3 regions of the Thermoanaerobacter siderophilus SR4 genome follow, and region 2 is predicted to be linked to each of the others. Evidence: riboswitches for the same ligand, from Rfam matches in the RefSeq annotation. Region 2 holds a riboswitch; each other region holds the start of a gene.
What was found. A riboswitch is a leader RNA that binds a small molecule or an ion and turns the genes downstream of it on or off. The one in region 2 is predicted to bind S-adenosylmethionine.
Positions count from the first base shown of each region.

Region 1 (9,846 bases), 1.1 Mb from region 2:
CATAAATATTTGGTTAATATATTATTATTTGCTGAGTAGATAAAGTTAAAACATTAAGCTTATCCTAAGGATAGAATTAGTTTGAATAAAAAATTCAAAAAATTCTTTGCTTCTATTTTAAATCAATTGATTTAAAATATGACGTATTCTTAAAAAATTTAAAGATTACAAGCGATAAATCAATAAAACGGCCATTTTTAAGCTTCTATGCCTATTGTGAAATTTCATTTTTTCTATTATAATTTATTTCGTCACTGATGTCGGGATGTGGCGCAGTTGGTAGCGCACGTGCTTTGGGAGCATGGGGTCGGGGGTTCAAGTCCCTCCATCCCGACCATTGTGGTCGTATAGCTCAGCTGGGAGAGCACCTGCCTTACAAGCAGGGGGTCATAGGTTCGAGTCCTATTGCGACCACCATTTTCAAAAAATTAAATATTGTGGAGGGATACCCAAGTGGCCAAAGGGGGCAGACTGTAAATCTGTTGGCTGTCGCCTTCGATGGTTCGAATCCATCTCCCTCCACCATTGAAAAAAAAGACCGTGAGGTCTTTTTTATTTTTCTCCTTCAAATATCTTGACATGGTAAAAAAGTGTAGTATAATATTATTTGAAAGAGAAAATAATTATTTATTAATAAAAATTTGATTAAGGAGGAATCTTTTATGAGAGAAATGACGAGACACAATCTTAGTGAAGCCTATGCAGGAGAGAGCCAAGCTCACATGAGATATCAAATTTTTGCTGATGTAGCTGAAAAAGAAGGCAAACCTAATATTGCAAGACTTTTCAGGGCTATTTCCTATGCTGAATTGGTACATGCCACAAATCATTATAAAACTCTTGGAGAAGTTGGAAATACAGTAGAAAATCTTGAAAAAGCTATAGAAGGGGAAACCTTTGAAGTAGAAGAGATGTATCCTGCTTATAATGCTGTTGCAGAACTTCAAGAGGAATCTGGAGCTAAAAAAAGCATACATTATGCTATTGAGGCTGAAAAAATACATGCAAAATTGTACACTGAAGCAAAAGAAGCAGCATTAAAAGGAGAAGATATAAAGATATCAAAAGTTTACATATGTCCTGTTTGCGGATATACCTCTGTTGATGTATTGCCAGAAAAATGTCCTGTATGTGGAGTTCCTGGAGAAAAATTTGTAGCATTTTAAATATAATTTTTTAAAGAAAAGAGCATGTTTTAGCATGCTCTTTTTTGATGCAAAAATATTTGACATAGTAGATAAAGTGTGCTATAGTAGACATCAGAAAATTTAATAACATGCTCTTATCAAGAGAGGTGGAGGGAAAGAGCCCGATGAAACCCAGCAACCTGTCCTATAGGACAAGGTGCTAATTCTCTCAGAAGCATGCTTCTGAAAGATGAGGGTATGTGCCTCTTCTTTTGGAAGGGGTTTTATTTTGTTTTTAAGGAGGAATAGAAAAAAATGCGTAGACTGTTTACATCTGAATCAGTCACAGAGGGGCATCCTGATAAAATTTGTGATCAGATTTCTGACGCAATATTAGATGAAATTTTGAAAAAAGATCCCTATGCCAGAGTTGCTTGTGAGACTGCTGTAACTACCGGTTTGGTTTTAGTAATGGGAGAAATTACTACTCAGTGCTATGTAGATATTCCGAAAGTTGTAAGGAAAGTAGTAGAAGAAATTGGCTATACTAGAGCAAAATTCGGTTTTGACGCTGATACTTGTGCGGTTATCACTTCTATTGATGAGCAATCACCGGATATTGCCCTCGGTGTGGACAAGGCATTAGAAGCTAAAAGAGGAGAACTTTCAGATTCGGAAATTGAGGCTATTGGCGCTGGAGACCAGGGTTTAATGTTTGGTTTTGCTTGCGATGAAACAGAAGAATTAATGCCTATGCCTATAATGCTAGCTCACAAGCTTGCAAGAAGACTTGCGGAAATTAGAAAGAACGGGACATTAAGCTATTTAAGACCAGATGGTAAAACACAAGTAACAGTAGAGTATGAAGATGACAGGCCTGTGAGGGTAGATTCTGTTGTAGTATCAGCTCAACATGCACCTGAGGTTGACCATGATACTATTGAAAGAGATATTATTGAACATGTAATAAAACCTATAATTCCTGAAAATATGATAGATAATAGGACTAAAATTTTTGTAAATCCCACAGGAAGGTTTGTAATTGGTGGACCTCAAGGTGATAGCGGACTTACAGGAAGAAAAATTATTGTAGACACCTATGGCGGATATGCAAGGCACGGGGGCGGAGCTTTTTCTGGTAAAGACCCTACAAAAGTTGATAGATCCGCAAGTTATGCTGCAAGATATGTGGCAAAAAATATTGTGGCAGCAGGACTTGCTAAGAAGTGTGAAGTGCAATTAGCTTATGCGATAGGTGTTGCTACACCTCTTGAAATAGGTATTGATACTTTTGGCACAGGTAAAATATCAGATGAAAAGATTTCGGAAATTGTAAAACAAGTTTTTGATTTAAGACCTGCAGCTATAATTAGGGATTTAGATTTAAGAAGACCTATTTATAGACAAGTTGCAGCTTATGGCCACTTTGGAAGACACGACTTAGACCTCCCATGGGAGAAAACAGACAAAGTAGATATATTAAAAAAGTTGGCAGGAATATAAATTTGAAAGCCCGGGTAAACCCGGGCTTATGGCATTTTTTATATATCTTTTTTAATGCCATAGAATTTATGTTTTGTAAACGCTTCGCTACCTTAATTATACCACAAAAATTGAAAAAAAGAAATGAATTGGCTTTAATTTGCTTTAAATATAAGGTAAAATTAAATAAAGAAAAGAATTAAAACAGGAGAATCGGCTATGATTGACATAGAGGGTGTAGTTGAAGAAATAATTTTTAGAAATGAACAAAATGGTTATACGGTTTTAGAATTAAGTACCCAAGGTTTAGTAGTCACTGCTGTAGGTTATATGCCTTATGTAAACATTGGGGAAAGAATTAAAATTGAAGGAGAATGGGTAGAACATCCTGATTATGGTGAGCAAATTAGGGTTTTAAATTATGAAACCTTGGCTCCCACCACTTTAGAAGGAATAGAAAAGTTTTTATCTTCTGGCTTAATTCCTGGAATAGGTCCTGTTACAGCAAGAAAAATTGTAAAAAAGTTTGGCGTTGATTCTTTAAATATAATTGAAACTGCACCAGAAAGATTAAAAGAAATAAAAGGTCTAAGCGATGAGAAGATAAAAAGAATTTGTGAAGCTTATGAAATGCAAAAGGGCATAAAAGAAGTGATGGTATTTTTGCAGGGGTACGGTATTTCCACTACAATGGCTATAAAGATTTATAAAGAATACGGAAACAACGCGATTGAAATTATTAAGCAAAACCCTTACAGATTGGCTGACGATATATTTGGAATAGGATTTAAAACTGCAGACAAAATAGCAGAGAACCTAGGAGTTGACCCTCATTCTCTATATCGCATATCTTCTGGTACTCGATATGTTTTGATGCAGTATGCGGCAAATGGTCACACCTATGTGCCGAAAGAATTGTTAAAAAAAGAAGCAGCAAGTTTGTTAGAAGTAAGCGAAGAAGAAGTAGAAGATTCTTTTGTGCTTTTAGTACAAAATGAAAAAATACATATTGAAACTTTTGAAGATAATACTGTAGGAATCTACTATATACCTTATTATATAGCTGAATTACACACAGCAGAGAGATTGTTTAACATGACACTAATGGAAAATGAAGATTTAGGTTTAGATGTCCAAAAAGAAATTAGAAATTTTGAAAAAGAAACAGGTATTTTGTTGGCAGAAAATCAAAAATTGGCTGTAGAAGAAGCTGTTAAAAATTCTGTTGTTGTCATAACGGGAGGTCCAGGCACAGGAAAGACTACGATAATAAATTGTATAATACGTATTTTTGAAAAAGCTGGTAAAAAAGTGGCTCTTGCAGCCCCAACAGGAAGAGCCGCAAAAAGGATAACGGAAGCTACTGGAAAAGAGGCGAAGACTATTCATAGGCTTTTAGAATATACTTATTCGGAGGAAGAAGGGAAGGGCTTTAACAAAAATGAAAAAGACCCATTAAAATACGACGTTATAATAGTTGACGAAGCTTCAATGGTAGATATATTGCTTATGAATGCTTTATTAAAAGCCCTACCTATAGGGGCAAAACTGATTTTAGTAGGGGATGCTGATCAGCTTCCATCTGTTGGAGCCGGAAATGTCCTAAGAGATATAATAGACAGTGGAATAGTAAAAGTGATACGTTTAAAAGAAATTTTTAGACAGCAAAAGCAAAGTTTGATAGTAGTAAATGCTCACAAGATAAATAATGGAGAATATCCAACCTATAACGATAAAAATAGTGATTTCTTTTTTATAAATGCTAACACCCAAGAGGATATATTAAAAACCATATTGGAGCTTGTGACAAACAGACTTCCTAAAGCTTATGGATTTCACCCTATTAATGATATTCAAGTACTTACCCCTATGAGAAAAGGGATAATTGGTGTTCACAATTTAAATTTAGAGCTGCAAAAAGCATTAAATCCCCACGACAAAACTAAAGCCGAAAAAATAATGAAGGAGTTTGTCTTCAGGGTAGGGGATAAAGTGATGCAAATAAAAAATAATTACAAGATAAAATGGAAAAAAGGCGAGGAAGAAGGAGAAGGAGTGTTTAATGGAGATATAGGAATAATCCAATCAATAGACGAAGAATTACAGGAATTGACTGTATATTTTGACGATGAAAAATTTGTCACTTATGACTTTTCTGATTTGGATGAACTAAATTTGTCTTATGCTATAACAGTGCACAAAAGCCAAGGCAGTGAATTTCCTGTTGTCATAATGCCAATTACTTATGGGCCTCCTATGCTACTTACAAGAAACCTTTTGTACACTGCCGTTACAAGGGCAAAGAAATTGGTTATTTTGGTGGGTCAAGAGAAATATTTGAAATTTATGATTGACAACAATAGAATCTCAAAAAGATATTCAGGGCTTCTTTCAAGGCTTAAAAAAGCACTTTTGTATGTAAATTAAATTTTGCATTAAATAAAAGGGAATTTAGTGTAAAATGATAATTTTCAATTAATTTTAACAGAAGAGTGCCGATATAGATTATAAGAAAAAATATTGTAAGGGGTAAAAAGATGATTTTTTTAGACCTTTTATTTCCACCAAAAACAACCTGTATTATTTGTAAAACTGCTATAAAAACAGGATATTTATGCGACAAATGCAAAAGCACATTAAAATTTATTGAGGGTAATAGGTGTAATATTTGTGGTAAACCAATAGACTATGAAGGAACATGTCTTGATTGCTTAGAGCATGGCCATGAATTTAAACAAAATATAAGTCCTTTTGAATACGATGGTGTTGTAAAAGACTTAATAGGGCGGTTCAAATATTTCAAAGAAAGAGAATTGGCACCTTTTTTTGCAGACTATATGGCTGATGCAGTTAAAAAAATGGACTGGCCTATCGATGTCATAGTACCTGTTCCTCTTCACAAAATTAGACTTGACGAAAGAGGTTACAATCAGTCAGAACTTTTGGCAAGAGAACTTTCTTATCGGTTGAATATTTTTATGTCTAAAGCTTTAAGAAGAGTGAGAAATACAACAACACAGACTGCTTTGCACAAAGAAGAGAGGATAGAAAACGTAAAGGGTGCTTTTAAAGTGACTTACAAAGATACTATTGTTGGGAAAAATGCGCTACTGGTAGACGACGTGTTGACAACAGGTGCTACTTTGGACGAGTGTGCCAAAGTCTTAAAAGAAAATGGGGCAAAAGATGTATATGTGGTTACTATAGCAACTGGCAAAAATATGTGATGGGGAGTTTGAAGTATCAAAAAGGGGATGAAAAGAAATGGAAATAAGAAATTGTAAAAGGTGCGGAAGGCTTTACACGTATACAGGAATTGATTTATGTCCAGAATGTTATAGACAGGATGAAGAAGATTTTATGAAAGTGCGGGATTATTTAGATGCTCACCCTTCAGCTACCATGCTGGAAATATCTCAAAATACACAGGTTTCTACAAAGAAAATAATGGATTTTTTAAAGGAAGGCAGGCTTATTTTAACCTCTAATAACGTCAATATAGGTCTTAGGTGCGAAAAATGTGGTAAACCAATACTTACAGGTAGGTTTTGTGACGAGTGCAAAACCAAATTAGCTAAGGAACTAATGAAAGGCTATTCGATTCAATCCGATGACAAAGAAGAAGAAAAACAAACAGGAGAAAGGCTGTACGTTTATGAAAACCAAAAAAGAAAAAATGATTTTTATATTAAACTTTTAAATTATTAAGTCGATATTAGTAGTACGGGGGTGTTAAAAATGAAAATTTATAACAACAATATTGAAAAAATAATGTCAGTTTATCGAGTAGATCCGGTAGAAAAGGTTACCAGCAAGAAAGCGGAGATAAAAGATAAAGTTGAGATATCAGAAGAAGCAATTAAACTTGCACAAAGTTCAATTGAATTTGAAAAGATTAAGAATCAAAAGATTGAAAACATAAAGTCAATGCTTAATGCAGGAACTTACAATGTAAAAGCTGAAGATGTGGCGGATGCTATTCTTAAGGGAATATTGTTGAATAAAAAAATTTAAAAAGGGTGTGCTGGCAATGGCTAATAGCCAAAAGCTTGTAGATGTATTAAGGGGAGAAACAGAAATTTACAAAGTTTTATTAGACTTAGCGATAAAAAAAACTGATATTATAATTGCAGGGAAAGTAAAAGAATTAGATGAAATAGTTCAAATAGAGAAGCAACTTATAAAAAAACTTATGGAATTAGAAGAACAAAGAGAGGATATATTGGAGAAGATTGATATAGAAGGCAAAATGACAATAACCGACTTGATAGAATCCATTTCTTCAGAAGAAGCAGAAAACCTAAGAGATATCAAATATAATCTGACTAATATTTTAAAAGAACTTGAAGAAAGAAACAAATTAAATGCTGCTTTAATTGAACAAGCGTTAGAATATATAAACTATTCTATTCAAACAATATCAAGTGCCTTAGAAAGTGATGATGGTGTTTATGGGAATAGTGGCAATATAAAAAGATACACCAGCCTAATTGACAAAAAGGCATAGGGGGATGAAGATGTCTACTTTTCAAGGATTAGAAATAGCAAAGACAGGATTGTTTGTAAGCCAAAAGGCTTTGGATGTCACTGGACACAATATTGCAAATGCTAATACTCCTGGGTATACTCGTCAAGTAGTAGATATGGCCTCAATTGCACCACCCACTACTTTTGGCATGTATGACCAATGGGGAAAAGCCATAGGAGAAGGCGTAAAAATACAGGATATAAGACAAATCCGCGACCAATTTTTAGACAACCAATTCAGAAGGGAAAATAAATTTTTGGGTGAATGGGAAACAAAAGCCCAGGTTTTAGCTGCTGTTGAAGATATATTTAACGAACCTTCGGATAGCGGAATAAATACAGTGCTTAATGACTTTTTTAATTCCCTTCAAGAGTTATCCAAGAGTCCAGAAAGTTTGACGGTAAGAGCGGAAGTTAGAGAGCGAGCTATTGCTCTTGCTGATACTTTTAATACTGTATATCAGCATCTTTATGATAAATTAAACGAATTGAATTCCACCATACAAAGTAGGATTTCAGAAATAAATTCTTATGCCGACAGAATAAGCAAATTAAACAATGAAATATATAGATTTGAACTTACCGGACAGACAGCAAATGACCTAAGAGACCAGAGAAATCTCCTTGTCGATCAGCTTTCTAAGTTGGTGAATATTACTACTTATGAAGATTCTAATGGAAATTTCAGAATCGACATAGCTGGACAAGCTTTAGTTGATGGGTCGACTGCTTTTACTATGAGTATGGATAGCACTGGAAATGTCGTATGGGATTTGACGGGAACCTCTGTAAACCCTTCAAGTGGTATATTAAAAGGCTTACTTGATATGAGAGATGGAGATGGCACCAACGGGATAAAAGGAGTACCCTATTATATAAATGAATGGAATAAACTGGCATATAGCATATCGAAGGAAATAAATGCTGTCCACAAAGCAGGCTATGGGCTTGATGGTTCTAATGGTACACCGCTTTTCACTGATTTTGCAGATCCATATGACTCTGGAGTTAAATATGCTCAGTTAATTAAAGTGGATTCAGCTATTCTCGATTCAAATGGCTTGCAAAAAATAGCTGCTGCATCAAGTACGGCTACTCTTCCGGGCGATAACACAAATGCATTAAAGCTTATTGCTTTAAGGGATCAAGGTAATGCGGTACTAAATGGAGCCACATTTGATGACTTTGCAAGGTCATTAATATCAAATCTTGGAGTGGATGCACAGCAAGCAAACTTAATGCAAAAAAATCAGGAAGTCATGGTAAAACAAATTGATTTAAACAGACAATCGGTATCTGGTGTATCTTTAGATGAAGAGATGACAAACATGTTAAAATATCAGAAATCCTATGCTGCTTCTGCAAGAGTGATAACAGTTATGGATGAACTTTTAGATACTCTTATAAATAGGATGGGCATTGTAGGAAGATAATATGTCATCCTGAGACGAAGCCGAAGGATCTCAGACCCAAGAGGAATACCATACAGTATTAGACTAAGGCAGGTGTAAAAAATGAGAATTACAGATAACATGCTTATAACGAATTTTTTAAACAACTACAACAATAACCTTGAACGATTACAAAAAAATCAAAACATGTTATCTACAGGCAAAAGAATATCGAGGCCTTCTGATGACCCTGTTGCAGTAGCTACAAGCCTACGTATTCGAACAGATATGGCAAGTAATGATGCTTATACCAAAAATGCCGATGATGCAAAATCCTGGTTGGACATAACTGATACTGCTTTAAGTCAATTGAATGACCTGTTACAACGCACAAGAGAATTAGCAGTTGAGGGATCTAATGGGACTTTGACACAAACAGATATGCAAAAAATAGCTAACGAGATAGAGCAGTTAAAAGCGCAGATGATACAAGTAGGGAATACTCAATACAATGGAAGGTATATATTTGCAGGTTTTAAAACTACAACCCAGCCTTTTAGTGAGACCAATAATTCTTATAGTGGTGATAATGGTGTAATAGAGTTTGAAGTAGGAGCAGGAGGAAACAAAATAGCTGTAAATGTAACTGGAGATAAAGTTTTTAATGTAGATTCGACAGGAATTTCTCAACTTCTTACTGTGATGGATAAACTAAAAAATGCATTAGACTCGGGAGATCACCAGGCTGTAAGTAATTTAATAGCTGATATAGATAAACAATTAGAAAATGTACTGGCTGTAAGAGCAGAAGTAGGTGCAAAATCAAACAGAATTGACCTCATACAAAACAGGCTCCAAAATGATAACTACAATTTTACAGTTCTTCTTTCAAAAAATGAAGATGCAGATTTGGCACAAGTTATTACAAATCTCAAAATGGATGAAAATGTGTATAGAGCATCCTTAGCGGCAGGGGCTCGTATTATGCAGCCCAGCCTTATAGACTTTTTAAGGTGATAATATGAACATAGTGATACATCAAACTTTTGGCAGGATAGGTATAGAAACTTTTCCTGCCCAAATTTCTATAGAAAGCCAAAAAGCAGACCTTGAAATAAAACAAATACCTGCAAAAATGGAAATAGACCAAAAACTTCCTCAGGTACATATAGATCAGTATCAATGTTTTTATGAAGCAGGCCTTAAAAATATTTTTGACCTTGTACATGACGAGGCACAGTGGAGCAAGCAAATAGCTTTAGAAGAAATAGGTAAAATTGCTGAAGATGGAGACACACTTGCATCAATAGAAAATCATC
Region 1 is NZ_CM001486.1:39,161-49,006, reverse strand. It holds tRNA gene THESIDRAFT1_RS00270 (tRNA-Pro) at 262-337, shown strand; tRNA gene THESIDRAFT1_RS00265 (tRNA-Val) at 342-417, shown strand; tRNA gene THESIDRAFT1_RS00260 (tRNA-Tyr) at 440-525, shown strand; gene THESIDRAFT1_RS00255 (rubrerythrin family protein) at 663-1,166, shown strand; SAM riboswitch class I at 1,280-1,384, shown strand; gene metK (methionine adenosyltransferase) at 1,443-2,630, shown strand; gene recD2 (SF1B family DNA helicase RecD2) at 2,829-5,036, shown strand; gene THESIDRAFT1_RS00240 (ComF family protein) at 5,147-5,836, shown strand; gene THESIDRAFT1_RS00235 (TIGR03826 family flagellar region protein) at 5,874-6,317, shown strand; gene THESIDRAFT1_RS00230 (flagellar biosynthesis anti-sigma factor FlgM) at 6,348-6,623, shown strand; gene THESIDRAFT1_RS00225 (flagellar protein FlgN) at 6,640-7,116, shown strand; gene flgK (flagellar hook-associated protein FlgK) at 7,127-8,569, shown strand; gene flgL (flagellar hook-associated protein FlgL) at 8,651-9,544, shown strand; gene THESIDRAFT1_RS00210 (DUF6470 family protein) at 9,549-9,846, shown strand, end outside.
Region 1: linked by a shared signal. The riboswitch ahead of metK (methionine adenosyltransferase) and the one ahead of THESIDRAFT1_RS07075 (methylenetetrahydrofolate reductase) in region 2 are both predicted to bind S-adenosylmethionine.

Region 2 (9,846 bases):
GGTTTTTAAATCCCTTACAAGAGATTCAGGATTACACGAAACATACACTATTTTTTCAGCGTTAAATTTCACAATGTCTTCAAGCGCTTTTGGATTGATTCCAGACCTTGGGGGGTCTACAATTACTACATCGGGTTTTTCTTTTATCTCCTTTAACTTTTGAGATACATCGCCAGCAATAAAAGTGCAATTTTCAAGGCCGTTTAGCTCAGCATTTTTTCTTGCTGACATAACTGCTTCTTCTACTAGTTCTATCCCAATTACCTTTTTAGCCATTGGAGCCATAATTATGCCTATGGTTCCTGTACCAGAGTACAAATCAAAAACTATTTTGTCAGATACATCTCCTGCAAATTCCCTCACTGTCTCATAAAGTTTTTCTGCTCCGTATGAATTAGTTTGAAAAAAGAAAATGCACTTATTTTAAATTTTAAATCCAAAATCTCTTCTATGAGATAATCTCTTCCATATAACACTTCCAATCTTTCGCATACTACAGCATCTGACCAGGAATCGTTTTGAGTATGTAGTACACCTACAAGCCGACTTTCAAAATTCGCATTTTTATATCTTTCAATAAGCTCTGTAAAGTCATGTTGCAACTGTGTTGTCGTCACAATGTTTAACAAAATCTCTCCTGATTTTGATGCCTTTCTCACAACCAAATGTCTCAAAAAACCTTCATGAGTCTTTTTGTCATAAAAAGGAAGTCCTTTTTTATTGCATAATCAAAAGTAAGATTTAAAGCCTTGAGAAAATCATCTTCAACAATATTACATTTGTCTGTCATGATTACCTCATAAAATCGACCTTTTCTATGAAGTCCTAACGCCGCATTGCCTTCTTTATCTTTTCCAAAAGTGTATTCCATTTTATTCCTATAACCATGCTCTTTAGGACTTTTTACAATACCTAAAAATTCGTACTCTGTTATTCCTTCTTTTTCAAAAAGCTTTTTCAAAATATCTTCTTTTATCTTAAGTTGATCTTGATAGCTAACATTTTGATAAGTACAGCCGCCACAATCTCCAAAGTGAGGGCAAAGGCTTTGCTTCTCCAAAGTAGAATTTTCTATTACTTCTACTATTTCGCCTTCTACCATATCCTTTTTTACTTTTTAACTTTTGCCTTTATTTTTTGCCCCAAAAGTGCTCCTTTTATTTTTACTTTTTTCCCCTCAAAATAGCCTATCCCAAATCCACCAAATTCCATCTCTTTTACGTCAACTGTGATAACATCGTTTTTTCTCACTGTCATTCCTCCTTTGCTATCTAGATTATACCTTATTTTGCTCAATAATTCTAATATTACTTATTAAAATGTTTTCATCAAAAAATAAAATAACCTTTACATAATTTTAATAACGTTGTATACTAATACTGGGTGAGAGAGTGAAAGAGTGAGAAAGGATGAAGAATTAAAGTGTTTATAAACAACCTAACAGTTGCAAAAGGAGCCATGGTATTGTCTCTTTCCTCAAATAGAGAGGAAGAAGAAGAAATCAAAAAACTTCTCTTAGAAAAAGGTTACAAATGCGCTGTAACAGAGCTGGGAGGTAAAAGTAGCGAATTCAATGAAAAAATAGTCTCTGCAGTGGTAGGAGCAGCTTTAAACAATAATGTAATTGAAAAAAATCCAACTTCTATGCACGCCCTCTTACATGCTACAATTGAAGCTGTAAAATCCTTATCCTTGACTTTGCCCTTAGACGTAAGCCTTATGATGAAAATTGCAGTTGTAGCAGATAATACTTGGATTGCAGTTTCAATGTTTGGAAAATCAGCTTTACATCCTCTCACAAATCATGAAAGGTTGGGTTTTGGAATAATGCACTTATAAAGTACATAAGGGGAGACAGAGGGAAAGAGTCATAATACTATGGCTCTTTTATTTTTTCAGGAGGTGAAATAATGGTACCAGATACAGTTTTAGGAGCTATTTATTTGTCAATCATAGACATGGTTTTGTTGTCAATGCTTCTGTTAGTAATTGGTGCTATATTATCAAAGATATTTCCGTTATTTAGTAAAATCGAAAAATTTATTAACAAAAAATAAGGAGTGACACAAATGGAGTTTCTGTTAAAACTTTTTAAAGATATGATACAAACTACCGGTCTTGTTCATTTAACTTGGGGTAATGTGTTTTTAATATTGGTAGGTATATTCCTCATATACTTAGCTATTGTAAAAAAATATGAGCCATTTTTACTTCTTCCAATAGGTTTTGGCAGTATTGTAGCAAACATACCAGCTACTGATTTATTGGAACCTGGAGGACTTATACACTTTTTTTACTTAGGGGTTGAAAAGGTTATCTATCCTCCCCTTATCTTCCTCGGCGTAGGTGCCATGACGGACTTTGGTCCTATGATTGCGAATCCTAGTTTAATGATTTTAGGTGCTTTTGCCCATATAGGAATATTTATAGCATTAATAGGCGCAAAACTTTTAGGTTTTAGTATATTTGAAGCGGGGGCTATAGGGATTATTGGCGGTGCAGATGGACCAATGGCAATTTACGTAACTCAAAAATTAGCTCCCCACCTTATGGCTCAAATATCTGTCGCTGCGTATTCTTATATGGCGTTAATGCCTTTAATACAACCTCCTATCATGAGGTTACTTACTACAAAAGAGGAAAGGCAAATAATGATGAAACAGATGAGACCCGTTTCAAAAACAGAAAAAATCGCCTTTCCTATTGTAATAACTGTTTTAATAGATTTACTACTTCCTCCAATTGCTCCTCTTATAACAATGTTGATGTTAGGAAATCTTTTAAAAGAGTCGGGAGTTGTAGATAGGCTTGCAAAAACAGTCAGTGGAGAATTTATGAACGTAATTACGATATTATTAGGAGTCTCCATAGGCTCCACCATGAAAGCAGACACTTTTTTGACCATTAAGACATTAGAGATAGTCACCTTAGGGCTTATCGCTTTTATGACAGGAACAGCTGGAGGTGTACTGGGAGCAAAATTTTTAAATAAACTTTCTGGTGGAAAAATAAATCCTCTTCTTGGCTCTGCAGGTATAGCTTCTGTTCCAATAGCTGCGAGAGTGTCCCACTCTGTAGCCATAAAAGAAAATCCTTACAACTTTTTAATAATGCACGCCATGGGGCCAAACCTTGCCGGAGTTTTTGGAACGGCAATAGCAGGTGGAATAATGCTTGTACTATTAGGAGTTCATTAAAACAGCATAAATGGCTGTTTTTTTACTGTATCACAAACATATATACAAGAATATTATATTAGTAAAACTACAGATTTGGAGGTTTAAAAAATGTACGACTATAATCCTTATGTACAAGATTATGCTTTTCCTTCTCTAAAGCTTGCACAGGCTTATGTGCCTTTACAGAAGTATGTATCTCTTTATCCTCCGGAAGAAGCCATTAAAAAAGGCACTGTTTTCCCTGAACTTGATATGCCTTATGTAGGCGAAAAAATGAGGTGATAAAATGGATGGCAATCAAATATCTTTGCTTAAGAAAATCATGGAAATAGAGTTTACCTGTATAGATTTGAATCTATACTTAGACACCCATCCCGATGACCAAAAAGCCCTTCAAGACTATAACTATTATTCCAACCAATTGTCTATGTTGAAACAACAATATGAACAATTTTACGGGCCCTTGATGGTTTTTGGTCATTCACAAAGTCAATATCCTTGGAAATGGGTAGATGACCCATGGCCTTGGGAAATAGAATATTGAGGAGGACTTTGTTATGTGGGTTTATGAAAAGAAACTACAATATCCTGCTAAAGTATGCAAACCAGATGTAAAAATGGCAAAATACCTCATCGCCCAATATGGAGGCCCTGATGGAGAATTGGCAGCCGCTTTAAGATATCAAACTCAGCGATTCGTCATGCCTACAGGAAAAGCAAAAGCAGTTTTGACAGACATTGCTACAGAAGAATTAGCACACCTTGAAATAATAGCAACTCTTGTTTTCAAGCTTTTAAAGGGAGTACCAGTAGAAATATTAAAAAGAGAAGGATTAGGGGAATACTATACAGAACATGATAGAGGCCTATTCTATGCAGATACAACAGGAATGTTATGGACCGCCGCCTATATCCAGGCTAAAGGAGATGCAATCGCTGATCTACACGAAGATATGGCAGCCGAAGAAAAAGCAAGAGCAACTTATGAACATTTAATAAATCTCACAGATGACCCTTGTGTAAAAGATACTCTAAGGTTTTTGAGAGAAAGGGAGATTGTACACTTTCAAAGATTTGGAGAAACTTTAGTACAGGTAAGAGAATATATGGAAAGTAAAAAATTCTTTTAAAAAAGTAGATGTATGTCTATTGGCATACATCTACCCATTTTCCTTCTACTATTTTATCAAGGTCTTCGACTTTTATGGTAGCAGCAGCATTTGTATCACCAGCTGCAGGATATACTACCTCATAATTTTTTAAAGACACATCATAATATACTTCAACCGGATTTTTCAGCCCATAAGGACAAACGCCACCAACAGGATGCCCTGTAACTTCTAACACTTCTTCTGGGGATGCCATTTTTGCTTTTGTTTTAAAAGTATCTTTAAATTTTTTATTGTCTATTTTTCTATCCCCTGCTGTTATAATCATAATATATTTATCTTTTAATCTAAAAAGCATAGACTTTGCTATTTCCCCAGGAGTTACCCCTAAAGATTTAGCTGCTTTTTCCACAGTGCTTGTATCTTCAAAAATTTTTATTTTAATATCATATCCTTTCTCTTTAAAAAACTCTTTCACCGCTTCTACTGACACCTCTACACCACCTTTAAATACCACAAGTTTTACATAAAAGAGCATTTTTTAAGAAAAACTTATCAGCAATTTTAACTGCATCTTGAGCCGTTTTTCCGTAATAATCTGCTCCAATCTTATAGGCATATTCCTCAGTCAAAACAGCCCCGCCTACCATTATTTTCACATCAGTATTTGCTTTAAGCAGTTTGATAATTTTCTCCATATTAAACAAAGTTGTCGTCATCAAAGCACTTAGACCTACTAACGGTGCCCCTGTTCGCTTTACTTCCTCTAATATCACTTCTCCTTTGACATCTTTTCCTAAGTCAATTACATCATATCCATAGTTTTCAAGCAAAACTTTTACTATATTTTTTCCTATATCATGTACATCTCCTTCAACTGTAGCAAGTATTATTTTGCCTTTAGATACTGAACCTTTTGGAAGCTTTTCTTTTATTATCTTGAAAGCGCTTTGCACCACTTCTGCAGAGCTCAAAAGTTGTGGCAAGAAATATATGCCTTTTTCATATCTATCTCCCACTTCTTTTAAGGCAGGAATTATTATGTTATCAACTATAGAAAGAGGCTGAACTTCCTCCTCTAAAATATTTTTTACTATATCTTCTACTCCTGACTTTTTGCCTTCTAAAATCTGGATATAGAGTTTTGATTTTAAATCTTCTTCTTGAATTTTTTGTTGTTCTTTCTCTTTGATCTCCTCTTTTTGCTTTTTCCCATATATATTCAGATAATTCACACTGCCTTTATCTTTATTTAGTAAAACCATTGAAGCCCTCAAAGTGTCCATCATGGCTTCATCGCAGGGATTTATAATAGCAGTAGTAAGCCCATAAGATGCTGCCATTGCTAAAAAAGTAGAGTTTATCAACCTTCTTTCAGGTAAACCAAAGGAAACATTGCTAAGTCCCACAACAGTATTTACTCCTAACTCTTCTTTAGCCAATTTTATCGCTTCTAAAGTCTCAATTGCAGCCTCCTGCTCAGAAGAAACCGTCAGCACAATACAATCTATCAATATGTCCTCTTTAGGTATGCCATACTCTTCCGCTTTTTTTATAATTTTTTTCGCATTTTCAATTCTTTCATGCCTATCTTTGGGAAGCCCTTTATCTCCTACAGTAAGTCCTACAACACAAGCTCCGTATTTTTTGACAATAGGAAGCACTTCTTTTAAACTTTCCTCTTTTGCACTTACAGAGTTGATTATGGGTCTACCTCTTAAAATTCTTATAGCTTTTTCTACAGCTTTAATATTAGTGCTATCTATTTGAAGAGGAATGTCTACCACATTTTGTATTTCAGAAACTACTTTAGGAAGTAATTCTTCTTCGTTTACCCCAGGAACTCCCACATTTACATCCAATATTTCCGCTCCGCATTTTTGCTGTTTTATAGCTTCCTCTACTGCTAAACTCACATCTCCCGCCAAAAAAAGCCTCACTTAACTTCTTTTTTCCAGTAGGATTTATACGTTCCCCTATAACCCTTAAAAGATAATTTTCACCTATGAAAACTGTTTTTGTATTGGAAGCTACAGCTGTAAATTTGTTGACTTTGACTTTTGGCTTTAAATCTTTTACAGCTTTTTTAACAAGTTTTATATAGTGAGGAGTAGTACCGCAGCACCCTCCCACTATAGAAGCGCCTTTTTCAACAAGTAAAGGAAAGAAACTAGCAAATTCTTCTGGTTTTAAGTCGTAAACTGTTTTGCCGTCGCGAATGACAGGCATACCTGCATTAGGTTGTGCAATAATAGGTATGCGAGAAACTTGAGACATTTTTTCCACTACACTTACCATTTTATCGGGGCCTGTCGAGCAGTTAACGCCAATGGCATCCAATCCTAACCCTTGTAAACTAACTACTACAGTTATAGGGTCTGACCCCATGAGAGTCCTTCCATCTTCTTGAAAAGTCATTGTACATATAACTTTCATGTTTGAATTCTCTTTAGCAGCAAGAATGGCAGCTTTTGCCTCCAGCATATCTGACATTGTTTCAATTAAAACAATATCTGCTCCCGCTCTTTCTGCAGCTATAATTACTTCTTTAAAAACATCATAAGCTTCGTCAAAAGTCATGTCTCCATAAGGGGTCAAAAGTTCTCCAATAGGTCCTATAGAAAGTGCCACAGGTTTATCTTTGGAAGCTTCTTTGGCAATTTTGACAGCCTGAGTGACAATATTGAAAACCTCATTTTCCAGTCCATATTTTGCTAATTTTATCCTGTTAGCGCCAAAGGTATTTGTCTCAATCACATCCGCTCCTGCTTCTATATAGGACCTGTGGATATCAAATACTACTTCTGGATGGGTTATATTCATATATTCGGGACACTCTCCACTTTTTAAACCCCTCTCTTGAAGTTGTGTCCCCATTGCTCCATCAAAAACAATCACTCTATTTGAAAGTTCTTTAAAAATGTCTAACATTTTTAACCTCCATTTAATTCATCTGTACGTTATTTTCTGCAAAATCACAGACTAAATCATCGACTCTTGAAATTATTTCTAACACAACATTTGTACTCCCTAAAGGCATAATGTGAATTCCTGCAACTTCACTGCGTATCCGCTTTATAAACTCTACAGCTATGTTTATTCCCTCTTCTCTTCCTCCATCCTTTAGCCTTTCTAAAACTTTTTCTGGAATATCTATACCTGGCACTTTTTCATTTAAATTGACTGCCATTTTATAGCTTTTAAGAGGTAATATGCCTATCAAAAGTGGTACATTGAAATTTTTAATCTTTTCAATAAACTTAAATAAAATTTCCTCATCATAAACCGGTTGTGTTTGAATAAATTCTGCCCCTGCCTCTATCTTAACTTTAAGCTTCTCTAGTGCTTCATCCCTTAAATCATTTGGATTTGCAGTCGTACCGGCGCAAAATTCTGTTGGGGAATCTAATTTATTTCCATTGTAATCATAACCTCTATTAAAAGCACTGATAATCTTTAAAAGCCCAACAGAATCTACATCATATACCCCTTTAGCCTGAGGAGTATCTCCACGGGAAGGGTCATCTCCTGTCAAGGCTAGTATGTTTCTCACACCTAACGCATAAGCTCCTAAGAGCTCTGACTGAAGGCCTATCAGATTTCTGTCTCTACAGGTCAAATGAAAAATAGCTTCAATGTTTAAGTGGTCTTGTAAAAGGTGAGCGACTGCTATAGGACTCATCCGCATATTCGCCATAGGACAGTCCGTTATATTTAAGGCATCTACAATGCCTTTTAATTTTCTCGCTTCTTCAATAGTTTTCGTTATATCTACCCCTTTTGGCGTAGAAATTTCTGCTGTCACAACAAACTTCCTTTTCTTAAGTTTAGTACACAAATTTTCATTTTTCAACATCTACATCGCCTCCATTTTTAAAAATAAAAAAGTCTCTTCGCCAAAAGAAGAGACACCAAAACTCTCTCATCTTTCAGCGAAACGCTGCTGGAATTGGCACCAAGACGCATATAAAATGCCGGTTGCCGGGTTTCATCGGGCCAGTCCCTCCACCACTCTCGATAAGAGATTTTAAAGTATTAAATTGTTAAACTATTTAAGCTATATGATACTATGGATTAACTCCTATGTCAATAGAAATTTTTTTGTCCCTCTCTAAAGATTTTGCAGGCTTTTAACTTTTTTAAAATAAATCTGTAAATTTTTTATGTTATTTGCTATACTATAATTGTAAAGAATATAAATTTTCGAGAAAGGAATGTTTTGCATGTTCTCATCTCTTATTTTTGGTATCCTTTTTATTGGATCAATTATACTTTACGGTTTAATCTGGTGGAAAATTTTTGATAAAACTGGTTATGGAGGAATATATGGTCTTTTGATGTTTATACCTATTGTGAATTTTATAATGCTTTTAATATTAGCATTCACTGAGTGGCCCGTACATAGATATAAAAATTATTGAGCAATAACACTGTTTTTATTTTTAATACTTGTGCAACCACTTGCATAATGATTTTTTTAATATTATAATATACTTAATACTTGGAAAATGAGGAGGTTTAATATGAGTAATGAAAAATTGCCAAAAGTAGCCTATTTCTGCATGGAATACGGCTTACAATCAGATTTCAAACTATACGCAGGTGGTCTTGGCATTTTAGCAGGAGACCATCTAAAAGCCGCAAAAGAATTAGGTATGCCTTTAGTAGGAATAGGCATACTGTGGAAACAAGGTTATACAGAACAACATATCGGTGAAGACGGATACCCTTATGATGCCTATCGCAATTACACACGTAAGTACGACTTTTTAAAGGACACAGGAGTAAAGGTAAAAGTAAAAATAAGAAACAAAGATGTATACTGCAAAGTATGGTTGGTAGACAGCTTTGACAATGCGCCTTTGTATTTGCTTGACACAGATATACCAGAAAATGGAGATAGATGGATAACAGGTCAGCTTTATGGATGGTTTGGTGAAGAAAGAGTTTCACAGGAAATGGTATTAGGCATTGGCGGAGTAAGAGCTTTAAGAGCTTTGGGAATTGATGTTGATGTTTATCATTTTAACGAAGGGCATGCAGTATTAGCAGCCATTGAGCTTATAAGAGAGAAAATGGAAAATCAAAATATGAGTTTTGAAGAGGCGTGGAAAGCTACAAGAGAAGAAGTAGTATTTACAACCCATACCCCTGTTAAAGAAGGAAACGAATCTCACGATTTAGAACTTCTCATGTACATGGGTGCAAACAATGGTCTTTCAATTGAGCAAATGGCTCAAATCGGTGGTGTTCCTTTTAATATGACAGTCGCAGGTTTGAGACTTTCTCGCATTGCAAACGGTGTCTCAAAACTTCACGGGCAAACTGCAAACAAAATGTGGCAACATGTTGACAACAAAGCACCTATAATCTCCATAACCAATGGTATTGACAGAAACACTTGGGTAGATAAAAGGATAATAGAAGCCTACAACAAAGGTGAAGGACTTTTAGAAACTCATAATATTTTAAAACAAGAATTAATTGATTTTGTATATCAAAGGACAGGAGTCAAATTGGACGCTGACAAGCTTTTGATAGGTTTTTCAAGGAGAGCT
Region 2 is NZ_CM001486.1:1,459,130-1,468,975, reverse strand. It holds partial or broken gene rlmD (23S rRNA (uracil(1939)-C(5))-methyltransferase RlmD) at 1-1,257, opposite strand, end outside; gene THESIDRAFT1_RS07105 (HutP family protein) at 1,423-1,839, shown strand; gene THESIDRAFT1_RS13395 (hypothetical protein) at 1,911-2,057, shown strand; gene THESIDRAFT1_RS07100 (sodium ion-translocating decarboxylase subunit beta) at 2,070-3,197, shown strand; gene THESIDRAFT1_RS12980 (spore coat associated protein CotJA) at 3,288-3,461, shown strand; gene THESIDRAFT1_RS07095 (spore coat protein CotJB) at 3,466-3,723, shown strand; gene THESIDRAFT1_RS07090 (manganese catalase family protein) at 3,737-4,309, shown strand; gene THESIDRAFT1_RS07085 (YbaK/EbsC family protein) at 4,326-4,826, opposite strand; partial or broken gene THESIDRAFT1_RS07080 (homocysteine S-methyltransferase family protein) at 4,795-7,219, opposite strand; gene THESIDRAFT1_RS07075 (methylenetetrahydrofolate reductase) at 7,233-8,144, opposite strand; SAM riboswitch class I at 8,208-8,312, opposite strand; gene glgP (alpha-glucan family phosphorylase) at 8,812-9,846, shown strand, end outside.

Region 3 (9,846 bases), 660 kb from region 2:
TTTACTAATATATCTCCTAGAAATTGAATTAGTTGTACCATAGCTACCAAAATTGCTACGGTATAAAGCATAATGTCGAGCATAAATCGCTGATATCCATATCTTACTGCTAAATCTCCTAGCCCACCACCTCCTATAACACCTGCCATTGCAGAATATCCTACTAAATTTATAGTAGTTATAGTAACCCCTGCTGCTATGGAAGGTAGAGCCTCAGGGATTAACACCTTAGTTATAATTTGAAAAGGCGAAGCTCCCATAGACTGGGCTGCTTCAATGACACCGCGGTCTACCTCTCTCAATGCTGTTTCGGTAAGCCTTCCCATAAAAGGGATAGCTGCTACAGAAAGTGGAACAATAGCAGCAGTGGTTCCTATAGCTTTTCCTACAAGCAACCGGGTGAAAGGTATAAGTACAATTAAAAGTATTACAAAGGGTACAGAACGGAAAATATTTACAATAGTACCTAGTATTTTGTTTAAAGGTTCGTTATGCAGTATCTGATCTTTGTCAGTTACCATTAACAGCACACCAAGTGGTACACCAAAAATTGTTGCTATGAGCGTTGATACCACTACCATGTATATAGTTTGCCACGTTCCGACCAGCAATAAGTTTATAGTTTCAGACATTTTCAATCACCTCCACGTCGAGTCCCAAATCTTTTAGATATTTTAAAGCAGCGTCTGTTTCACCGTTTTTGCCTCTTAGCTCAACTATAAGAGTACCGTAGGGCATACCCTGGATGTGGTCAATGTTTCCATAGAGAATATTGGTGTCAACATCAAATTTTCTTATAATGCTTGATATGACAGGTTCTGTTGTAATTTCGCCGAAAAAGGCAATTTTAATAATTTTGCCTTCCAAGTGTTCGTGGGACAAGTTTTCAATCCTATCTTTTAATTCCTTAGGTATTTCTGATAAAGTTACAGATTTTAAAAAATTTCGTGCGGTTTCTGTTTGAGGTTTTTTAAATACTTCAATAAGAGGTCCCTGTTCTACCACACGACTTTTTTCAATAACTGCTACTTTATTGCAAATTTGTTTAATGACATTCATTTCATGAGTTATGAGAACTATGGTGATTCCCAGCTCCCTATTTATATCTTTTAAAAGATTTAAAATAGAAAGAGTTGTTTCTGGATCCAGCGCTGAAGTAGGCTCGTCACAAAGAAGAACTTTCGGATCATTAGCCAGGGCTCGTGCTATGCCTACCCGCTGTTTTTGACCGCCTGAAAGCTGAGAAGGATAGTTGTCGGCCTTGTCGGAAAGCCCCACGAGCTCTAAAAGATTTTCTACTTTTTTATCGATTGTCCTTTTGTCCAGCCCGGCAATCTCCAAAGGAAAAGCCACATTGCCTCTGACAGTTCTGGATGATAACAGATTAAAATGCTGGAATATCATGCCTATTTTTTTTCGCATTTCTTTTAATTCAGAGGGAGAAAGCCGAGTCATTTCAACACCATCTATCTCAATTGAACCGGAAGTTGGCTTTTCGAGCATATTTATGCAGCGCAGGAGAGTACTCTTTCCAGCACCGCTCAGACCTATAATTCCAAAAATATCGCCTTTTTCTATGTTGAGGTTGACGTCTTCCAAAGCCCTAACATTTCCTGAAGCTGAATGATAAACTTTTGTAAGATTTCTAATATAGATCAAAGAAAAGCCTCCTTTCCCAAAATAAAAATAAAAAATCCTCTTCTGACAGTACGAAGAGGTTTTTAAATCCTCTTATCTGCCAGAACTCAACGTTCTGCAGGAATTAGCACCGTGCAGCCGCATGTTTAAAACTTTCGGCCACCGGTTGCCGGGTTTCATCGGGCCAGTCCCTCCACCTGCTCTCGATAAGAGTTTTTATTTTATTATTCACTTCAGCAATTTAATTAGATAATAACATCAACATAAACTTTTGTCAATAGGTTAAAAAAGTCATGATGTAAGTTATTTAAAAAATCATAAAGCTAACAGAAACAGAGACAAGAAAAATATAGCAATAGTCTATTTGAGATGGATTTTTTTTGCTTCTATTTGCTATAATTTTGAGGAGGACAATGAAAGTTTTAATACAATTATTTCCATGGAAATAGAAAAAAGGAGGAATGCTATGAGAACGTTTATTGGAATTGATTTAGATGAAAAATCAATAGGGAAATTATCAAGTTTTCAGGAAGAGTTAAAAAATTATACGATAAAAGGAAGATGGACTCATAAAGATAATTTCCATATTACTTTAAAATTTCTAGGGGAAATAGAAACAGAAAGTGTAATGAAAATAAAAGACTCTCTTGAAGTAGCAGTAAAAGATATTAGTCCCTTTTATATAAAATTTGACAAAGTAGGATTTTTTAAGGGAAATGGCGATATGCGAGTATTGTGGGTAGGTACAGAAGAAAATTCCTTTCTTAATAAATTGCATCACAATATAGATAAAGAATTATATAAAATAGGATTTGCAAAAGATGAAAGAAAATTTACTTCTCACATTACTATTGCAAGAGATATACGTTTAAACATTGGAATAGAAGAAGTAAATAATCTTTTTGAAAAACAAGAGAAAGAGGCTATTTTAGTAGATACAATTTTTTTGTATGAGAGCGTTATACAAGAAAATAGAAGAAAATATATTCCTATATTTAGTGTGCCTTTAAAATCGAGTAGGAGCTGAATAATTATTTTATTCAGCGTCCTCTCACACCACCGTACGTACCGTTCGGTATACGGCGGTTCATTAGGAATTGTGTACAATTAGATATCTTTGGGATAAACTCCTATAACCTATGCTTTCAAAGTATTTATTTGTAAGAGTCTTATTTAGGATTGGGCTATTGGATATTCTCCAGTAGCCTTTCCTTGTATTGGCGTATTCCCAGGCTTTTTGTTCTTCTACTCCTAGTTTTACTAAGTTATCATGCTTCGTTTTTATCTTCTTCCATTGTTTCCATATACATGCCCTTAGTCTTCGCCTTATCCATTCGTCAAGGGTTTTCATTATGCTTTTCGCGTCTGCTAACCCAAAATAGTTGACCCATCCTGTTGTTATTTGATTTAGTCTTTTTATTCTGTTTTCCATGCTTATTCCCTTGTTCCGATTGGTTATTTCTCTTACTTTTTCCTTAAACCTTTTGATGGATTTTTCATGGATTCTTATTCTTACTTCGTTTTCTTTTGTGTAGAATGAAAATCCAAGAAATTTTCTTCTCCATGGTCTATCTACAGCACTTTTTGCTTCGTTGACTTTTAGTTTAATTTGCTTTCTATGAATTTCTTTATGCTCTTCATTACTCTGTTTCCTGCAGACCTGCTTTTTACATATATGTTGCAGTCATCTGCATATCGGCAGAATTTATGCCCTCGTTTCTCAAGTTCTTTGTCTAGTTCGTCCAACATTATGTTTTGCTAATAGAGGACTTAAAGGCCCTCCTTGGGGTGTCCCTTCTTCTGTTGATACTTTGATTCCGTTTATCATTACTCCTGATTCTAGGTATCTTTCGTATTAACTTTAGTACCCTTTTATCTCCTATCCGCTTTTCTAGTTTGGACATTTATTATGTCGTGGTTTTACTCTGTCAAAGAACTTTTTCTAAGTCCATATCTACAACCCATGTGTATCCTTCATTTATGTATGCTTCTGCGGCTTTTATTGCGTCTTTTGCACTGCGTCCTGGTCTGAATCCATAACTGCTATCTGAAAATGTATGGTTGTAGACTTTATTCAGTATTTGGGCTATTGCTTGTTGTATTAGTCTATCTAGTGCTGTAGGTATTCCTAGTAGTCTTACTCCTCCATCTGGTTTGGGAATTTCTACTCTTCGCACTGGTTGTGGTTTGTATTTCCCCTCCAGCAGTTGTTGTTTTATGGTCGGCCAGTTTTCTTTGAGATACGGTAGAAGTTCATCTACTTCCATCCCATCGACTCCATGGCTTCCTTTATTTGCAACAACGCGCTTGTATGCTGCTTCCAAGTTCCCTTCGTTTTAACTATCATTTTCAAGCATCTTGCCGGGAAAATCTTTGTACCTCGTTTCTTCCATCTTCCGACGCCGATGATATACTAAGCACTTCCGTTGTCTTTTGAAATTCCATTTCTCTATTCAACGGATAGCCTCTTTGTTGAGTTGTCTGCAGTCTCTGCATATCTTTCGAGTCCATAAGATTTCCAAAACCTCCTAACGTTCGGTCCTTCCTTATCTATTCATGTCTAGATAAGTACTATGACCTCTGCTGACTTCTCAAGGTTCAGCCATACATCACTGCATGGGTTGTCACTTCAGATTTTACTTCCATGACTTATCCTTGAGACCTCCCCGGGTAAGAACGATAACTTTCATCTCATATATCTGCCAGATTTACTGTATGGGATTCGGGTAGTGTTGGACTTCGTTTTGTTACGCAAACTCATCCATCCCAATTCAGCCTCTTATCTGGTTCTTGTTCATCAGACCGAGATTTTGCCTTAAGCTTCCTTCAGATTCCACCTCACGATGGACACCCTTGCTCTTGGCTAGTGGTTCCCACTACCAAGCCCACAGCGGACTTTCACCGCCTAGTTATCGCCCATGCCGGGCGCACATAAGAAATAAGATGCCTAAAAAGCATCTTACGGACTGTAGACAAACTGTCGTAAAGGAGATATTTTGCATAAGGAGTGACTTGTTACAAAGCGATAACAAAACTTAGCAAGACCGAGGGTGGAGGCAGGGCCGAAGCCATGGATGGCGGAGGCGGGCACCTTAAGGCATGGATGCCGATTGTGCTCGGTACCCTGCCGGAGCCTGAAGGTCGAGCTTTAGTTTTGTCGCTTTGGAACATCGGAGCGACGATGCAAAATATTTCCTTTGAAAATTTTTTAACTTTATCAACAAACTGTAAGATGCCTAAAAAGCATCTTACTCTGGATTTACATAAAGGGTCTTTTGGTTTGTATATATTACAAAACCTGGTTTTGCGCCAGAAGGTTTTTTTACGTATTTTTTTAAGGTATAATCAACAGGTACATTTGAAGAATTTTTCGCTTTGCTATATTTGGCGGCTAATTTTGCAGCTTCAATAAGAGTTGTTTCAGGCACAGATTTGTTATTTGTCTTTATTATGACGTGGGACCCTGGTATGTCTTTTGTGTGAAGCCATATATCGTTAGGATTTGCGAATTTTAACGTTAGATAATCGTTTTGAGTGTTGTTTTTCCCTATATATATGTCGAAACCGTCTGAAGATACTACATGCAATGGTTGAGAAAGAGTTTGCCGTGATATTTTTTCTTTTGCTGCTTATGTATATACCCTTGTTCAGACAGTTCATTTTTTATTTCCTCTATTTCTGATGGTAATGTACAATTTTCCAAGTTCACTAGTTGACCTTCTAAATAAGTTATTTCCTCAAGAGTATCGGATATTTGTTTTTCTATTATTTTATTGGCATTTTTTAACTTGCTGTATTTTTTAAAGTATCTTTGGGCATTTTCTGAAGGGGAATATTTTTTGTCAATGGGTATTTCAATTTCTTCGCCAGTGTAATAGTTCATGGTTTTGAAGCTTTCCATTCCTTTTTTTAGAAGGTGCATATTTGCTGTTATAAGTTCGCCGTAAAGTCTAAAAGTGTCAGCATTTTTTGCTTCGTTTAATTCTTGTTGAAGTTTATCTAATTTGTTATAAAGTTTTTCTAAATTGTTGTTGATGATTTTTCTTAAATCCGAGGACCTTGCTTGCAAATTTACTATATTTGCTTTTTCACTGAAAAATTTACAAGCAGCTTGGTTCACTGTAGGGAAAAAAGTTTTTGTAATATATTGAGATAAATCAATACAAGAAAAGTCAATTACTTCATTTTCCTGAAAGGCAATGCAAGGTTTTAAATTTAAGCTTAAAACATCTTCATATATTTTTTTTATGTTTTGATATAGATTTTCAATTTGCTCATCTTCTATTGATTCTACAAATCTGTCAGATACATTACATCTAAAAGCAACTTCTCTTGCTAAAGTGGGGCTAAATCCTTGTAGAATATCTATTAAGGCTTTTTCAATTTTTTTTGATTTGTAGTTGTTAACAGCTTCTTTAAAAGAAGGTAACGAAAGATTATTTATATTTAACTTTTCTTGCAGTGGTGGGCAGACATATTGCCTCCCAGGTAGTACTTCTCTTACTTTACTCATATCGGAATATACTCTTTTTATGCTATCTATTATCGTTTGAGTAGCTTTGTCAATTAATATGATATTGCTGTGTTTTCCCATTATTTCAATAATTAGAGTTTTAATTGTTTGATTTTCTAATTCATCTTTTGTTTCTATATCGATTTTTACTATTCTGTCAAATTCTACTTGTTTTATATCTATTATCCTGCCGCTTTGAAGAAATTTTCTCAAAAGCATGCAAAACATTGGAGGCTCAGCAGGATTTTCTTTATTTTCTTCTGTAAGATATATTCTTGGATAATTTGCATTAGCAGACAATAGCAGTTTATAGTTTTTACCTTTATTTCGTATTATAAAGATTAATTCTTCTTTTTCAGGTTGATATATTTTATCAATTCTTCCACCAATAATTTCTTCTTTTAATTCTTTTGTTATTGCATGTAAAGTTATACCGTCCAAAGCCATAGTTATAACCTCCAGATTTTATTGTATATAAAAAGTATACCATGAAATCGAAGGGTTTAATAGTGAAAAATTGATTGTGTTGATTTTAGTTGTAACATTTGTTACAATAAAACAAGATGTAAAAATAGGAATTAAAGTTTAATTGCCATAAGTAGAAAATTGAAAAGCAAGAGAAAGAAAGATAGAGGAGGTGGAAAGTTGAAGTGGTTACTTTTTGTGTATAAGGTCCCAAGTGATTCGTCAACAGCTAGGGTTACTATATGGAGAAGAATAAAAAAAATTGGCGCTTTGTATTTACAACAGTCTGTATGTATTGTGCCTTACATGGAAAGGCTTGTAAAAGAAATAGAAAAGTTAAAGGATGAAATTAAAGGCTTTGGAGGAGATTTTAAAGCCTTTGAAGTAGTGGCCCTTGATGAAGAAATAGAGAAGGATGTGATAGAACAATTTAATCATCAAAGGAGGGAAGAATATAGTGAAATAAAGGAACAATGTGAAGAGTTTTTTAAAGAGATTGAAAAAGAGATAGCAAGAAAAAATTTTACTTTTGCAGAATTAGAGGAAAATGAAGATGAGTTGAATAAGTTATATAAGTGGTTTGAAAAAGTAGCCCAAAGAGATGTGTTTGAGTGTGAAATGAAAAAAGAGGTTAAGGAATTATTAGAAAAAGCCAGTCGAGACTTTGAATATTTTGCTTCATTGGTTTATGAAAATAATAAAGAGTGAAGGGAGGCATTTTAATTGTTAAATGTAATTATTTTGGGGTTGACAAGTCTTCTTACAGATATATCTACTGAAATGGTATATCCTTTGATTCCACTTTTTCTCACTTCTCGACTTGGGGCAAGCCCGGCAATAGTAGGGATTATTGAAGGGTTTGCGGAAAGTCTAGCTAGTATACTTAAGGTTTTTTCAGGGTACATATCTGATAAAGTAGGTAAAAGAAAACCTTTAGCTATAGCTGGATATTCTTTTTCTACTATAGGAAAAATGTTTTTGTATTTTGCTACTTCATGGGGATGGGTTTTTTGGGGTAGAACTGCTGACAGGTTTGGAAAAGGAATACGAACAGCTCCAAGAGATGCTTTGATCGCTGAAGCTGTAGATAAAGAAAACATTGGGAGAGCATATGGACTTCATAGAGCATTGGATACTTTAGGCGCAACGATTGGAATTGCTTTAGCGTATTATTTTTTGACTTCTTATAAAGGAGATTATAAAGCAGTTTTTATGTATTCTCTAATACCAGCTTTTTTAGGAGTTATTGTGCTGTTTTTTGCTAAGGAAAGCACAGTAAAACATGAACTTTCAAAAAAACTTTCATTTTCTTGGAAAAGTCTTGATAGACGTCTTCAAATGTTTTTAATAGTTATTTTAATTTTTGCCTTAGGTAATTCTTCTAATCAGTTTTTACTTTTGAGAGCAAAAAGTGTGGGCTTTAGTGATTCGGATGTTATACTTTTGTACTTGGTGTATAATATTGTTTACATGATATTTTCATATCCAATGGGAAGATTATCTGATAAGATAGGGAGAAAAAAGCTTCTCATTATGGGTTATTTCTTTTATGGAATAGTGTATTTAGGATTTGCTGTTTTTGGCTTTAAAAGTGCTATGTGGATATTATTTTCTGTTTATGGTTTGTACATCGCTTTGACTGAGGGTGTTGAAAAGGCTTTAGTAGCGGAAATTTCTCCACCTCATTTAAAAGGTACAGTTATAGGGCTTCATGCTACTTTTACAGGCATTGGCCTTTTACCGGCTTCTTTTATAGCAGGAGTACTTTGGGATACATTGGGAGTAACTGCACCTTTTTATTTTGGCGGAATTATGGGAGTTTTGGCTGCTATTGGCCTTATGATCGTTTTATGATTGTTTTCCTCACATTTTCTTAAAATATCTAACCAAATTAGCCTTTTTTGTGTTATAATATCCTTGAAGATTAGAAAATGGAGTGATATAGGTGAAATTTACTAAAATGCATGGATTGGGAAATGACTTTATAGTAATTGAGGCTCTAGAAAATGTAGATTATAGTGAATTAGCTATTAAACTTTGTGATAGGCATTTTGGTATAGGGGCGGATGGTCTTTTAGTTGTTGAGCCTTCAGGAATTGCGGATATTAGGATGAGGATTTTTAATGCAGATGGTAGCGAAGCAGAAATGTGCGGTAATGGTTCTAGATGTTTTGCAAAATATGTTTATGAAAGAGGGATAGTAAAAAAAGAGAAAATGGCAGTGGAAACCTTAGCGGGAGTGATTATGCCAGAAGTTTTTGTAGAAAATGGGAAAGTAGAAAGTGTAAAGGTTTATATGGGCAATCCCATTTTTGAAGCTAGCAAAATACCTATAAAAAGTGACAAGCAAAAATTTATAAATGAGCCAGTAAAAATAGATGGGAAAGTTTATAAATTAACTTCTCTAAGGGTAGGAGTGCCTCATACTATTGTTTTTGTAGAATCCTTAGATGAAAATATGATTAAAGAATTAGGTCCTAAAATTGAAAAATCTTCCCTTTTCCCTCAAGGCACAAATGTAGATTTTGTAAAAGTAGAAGATAAAGAAAATATTTCTGTAAGGACTTGGGAAAGAGGTGTGGGGCTTACTCTTGCTTGTGGAAGTGGTGCCTGTGCGTCTGCAGTAGCTTCAGCAGTTTTAGGTAAGACGGAGCGAAATGTCAATGTCCATTTTAAAGCTGGAAAACTTTTAGTAGAATGGCTGGAGGACAATAGTATTTATTTATCAGGAAGTGTGGAAGAAGTCTTTAGAGGCGAGATAGAGCTTTAGTTTAATACAGAGAGAATTTGACTATAATAAGAAAAAGGTGATATGATGATAAAAAGCATGACCGGTTATGGAAGAGGTGAGATTAAGGAAAAAGGCTATTATATAACTGTGGAAATTAAATCTTTAAACCACAGATTTTTAGACATAAATTGCAGAATGAATAAGCTTTTAAGTGGACTTGAAGAAAAAGTAAGAGAATTTGTTTCGCAGCATGTTGTGAGAGGGAGAATAGAATTAAATATTGGCTTTGAAGTGTATGAAAGAAGTATTAATGTTATAGAAATTGATGAGAATCTTTTGTCAGAATATCTTAGAGTTTTTACTGATGTAAAGTCTAAATTTGAATTAGAAGGATTTATAAAGGTAAGTGATTTGGTGTATTTGCCGGAGGTTATCAAAGTAAAGAATGATGATCTGGATTTGGAAGAAATATGGGAGTTATTAAAACTGCCATTGAGTG
Region 3 is NZ_CM001486.1:2,119,756-2,129,601, forward strand. It holds gene THESIDRAFT1_RS10340 (methionine ABC transporter permease) at 1-632, opposite strand, end outside; gene THESIDRAFT1_RS10345 (methionine ABC transporter ATP-binding protein) at 625-1,659, opposite strand; SAM riboswitch class I at 1,729-1,851, opposite strand; gene thpR (RNA 2',3'-cyclic phosphodiesterase) at 2,105-2,665, shown strand; partial or broken gene ltrA (group II intron reverse transcriptase/maturase) at 2,729-4,149, opposite strand; partial or broken gene THESIDRAFT1_RS10375 (Rqc2 family fibronectin-binding protein) at 4,887-6,598, opposite strand; gene THESIDRAFT1_RS10380 (Chromate resistance protein ChrB) at 6,797-7,324, shown strand; gene THESIDRAFT1_RS10385 (MFS transporter) at 7,340-8,470, shown strand; gene dapF (diaminopimelate epimerase) at 8,562-9,386, shown strand; gene THESIDRAFT1_RS10395 (YicC/YloC family endoribonuclease) at 9,432-9,846, shown strand, end outside.
Region 3: linked by a shared signal. The riboswitch ahead of THESIDRAFT1_RS10345 (methionine ABC transporter ATP-binding protein) and the one ahead of THESIDRAFT1_RS07075 (methylenetetrahydrofolate reductase) in region 2 are both predicted to bind S-adenosylmethionine.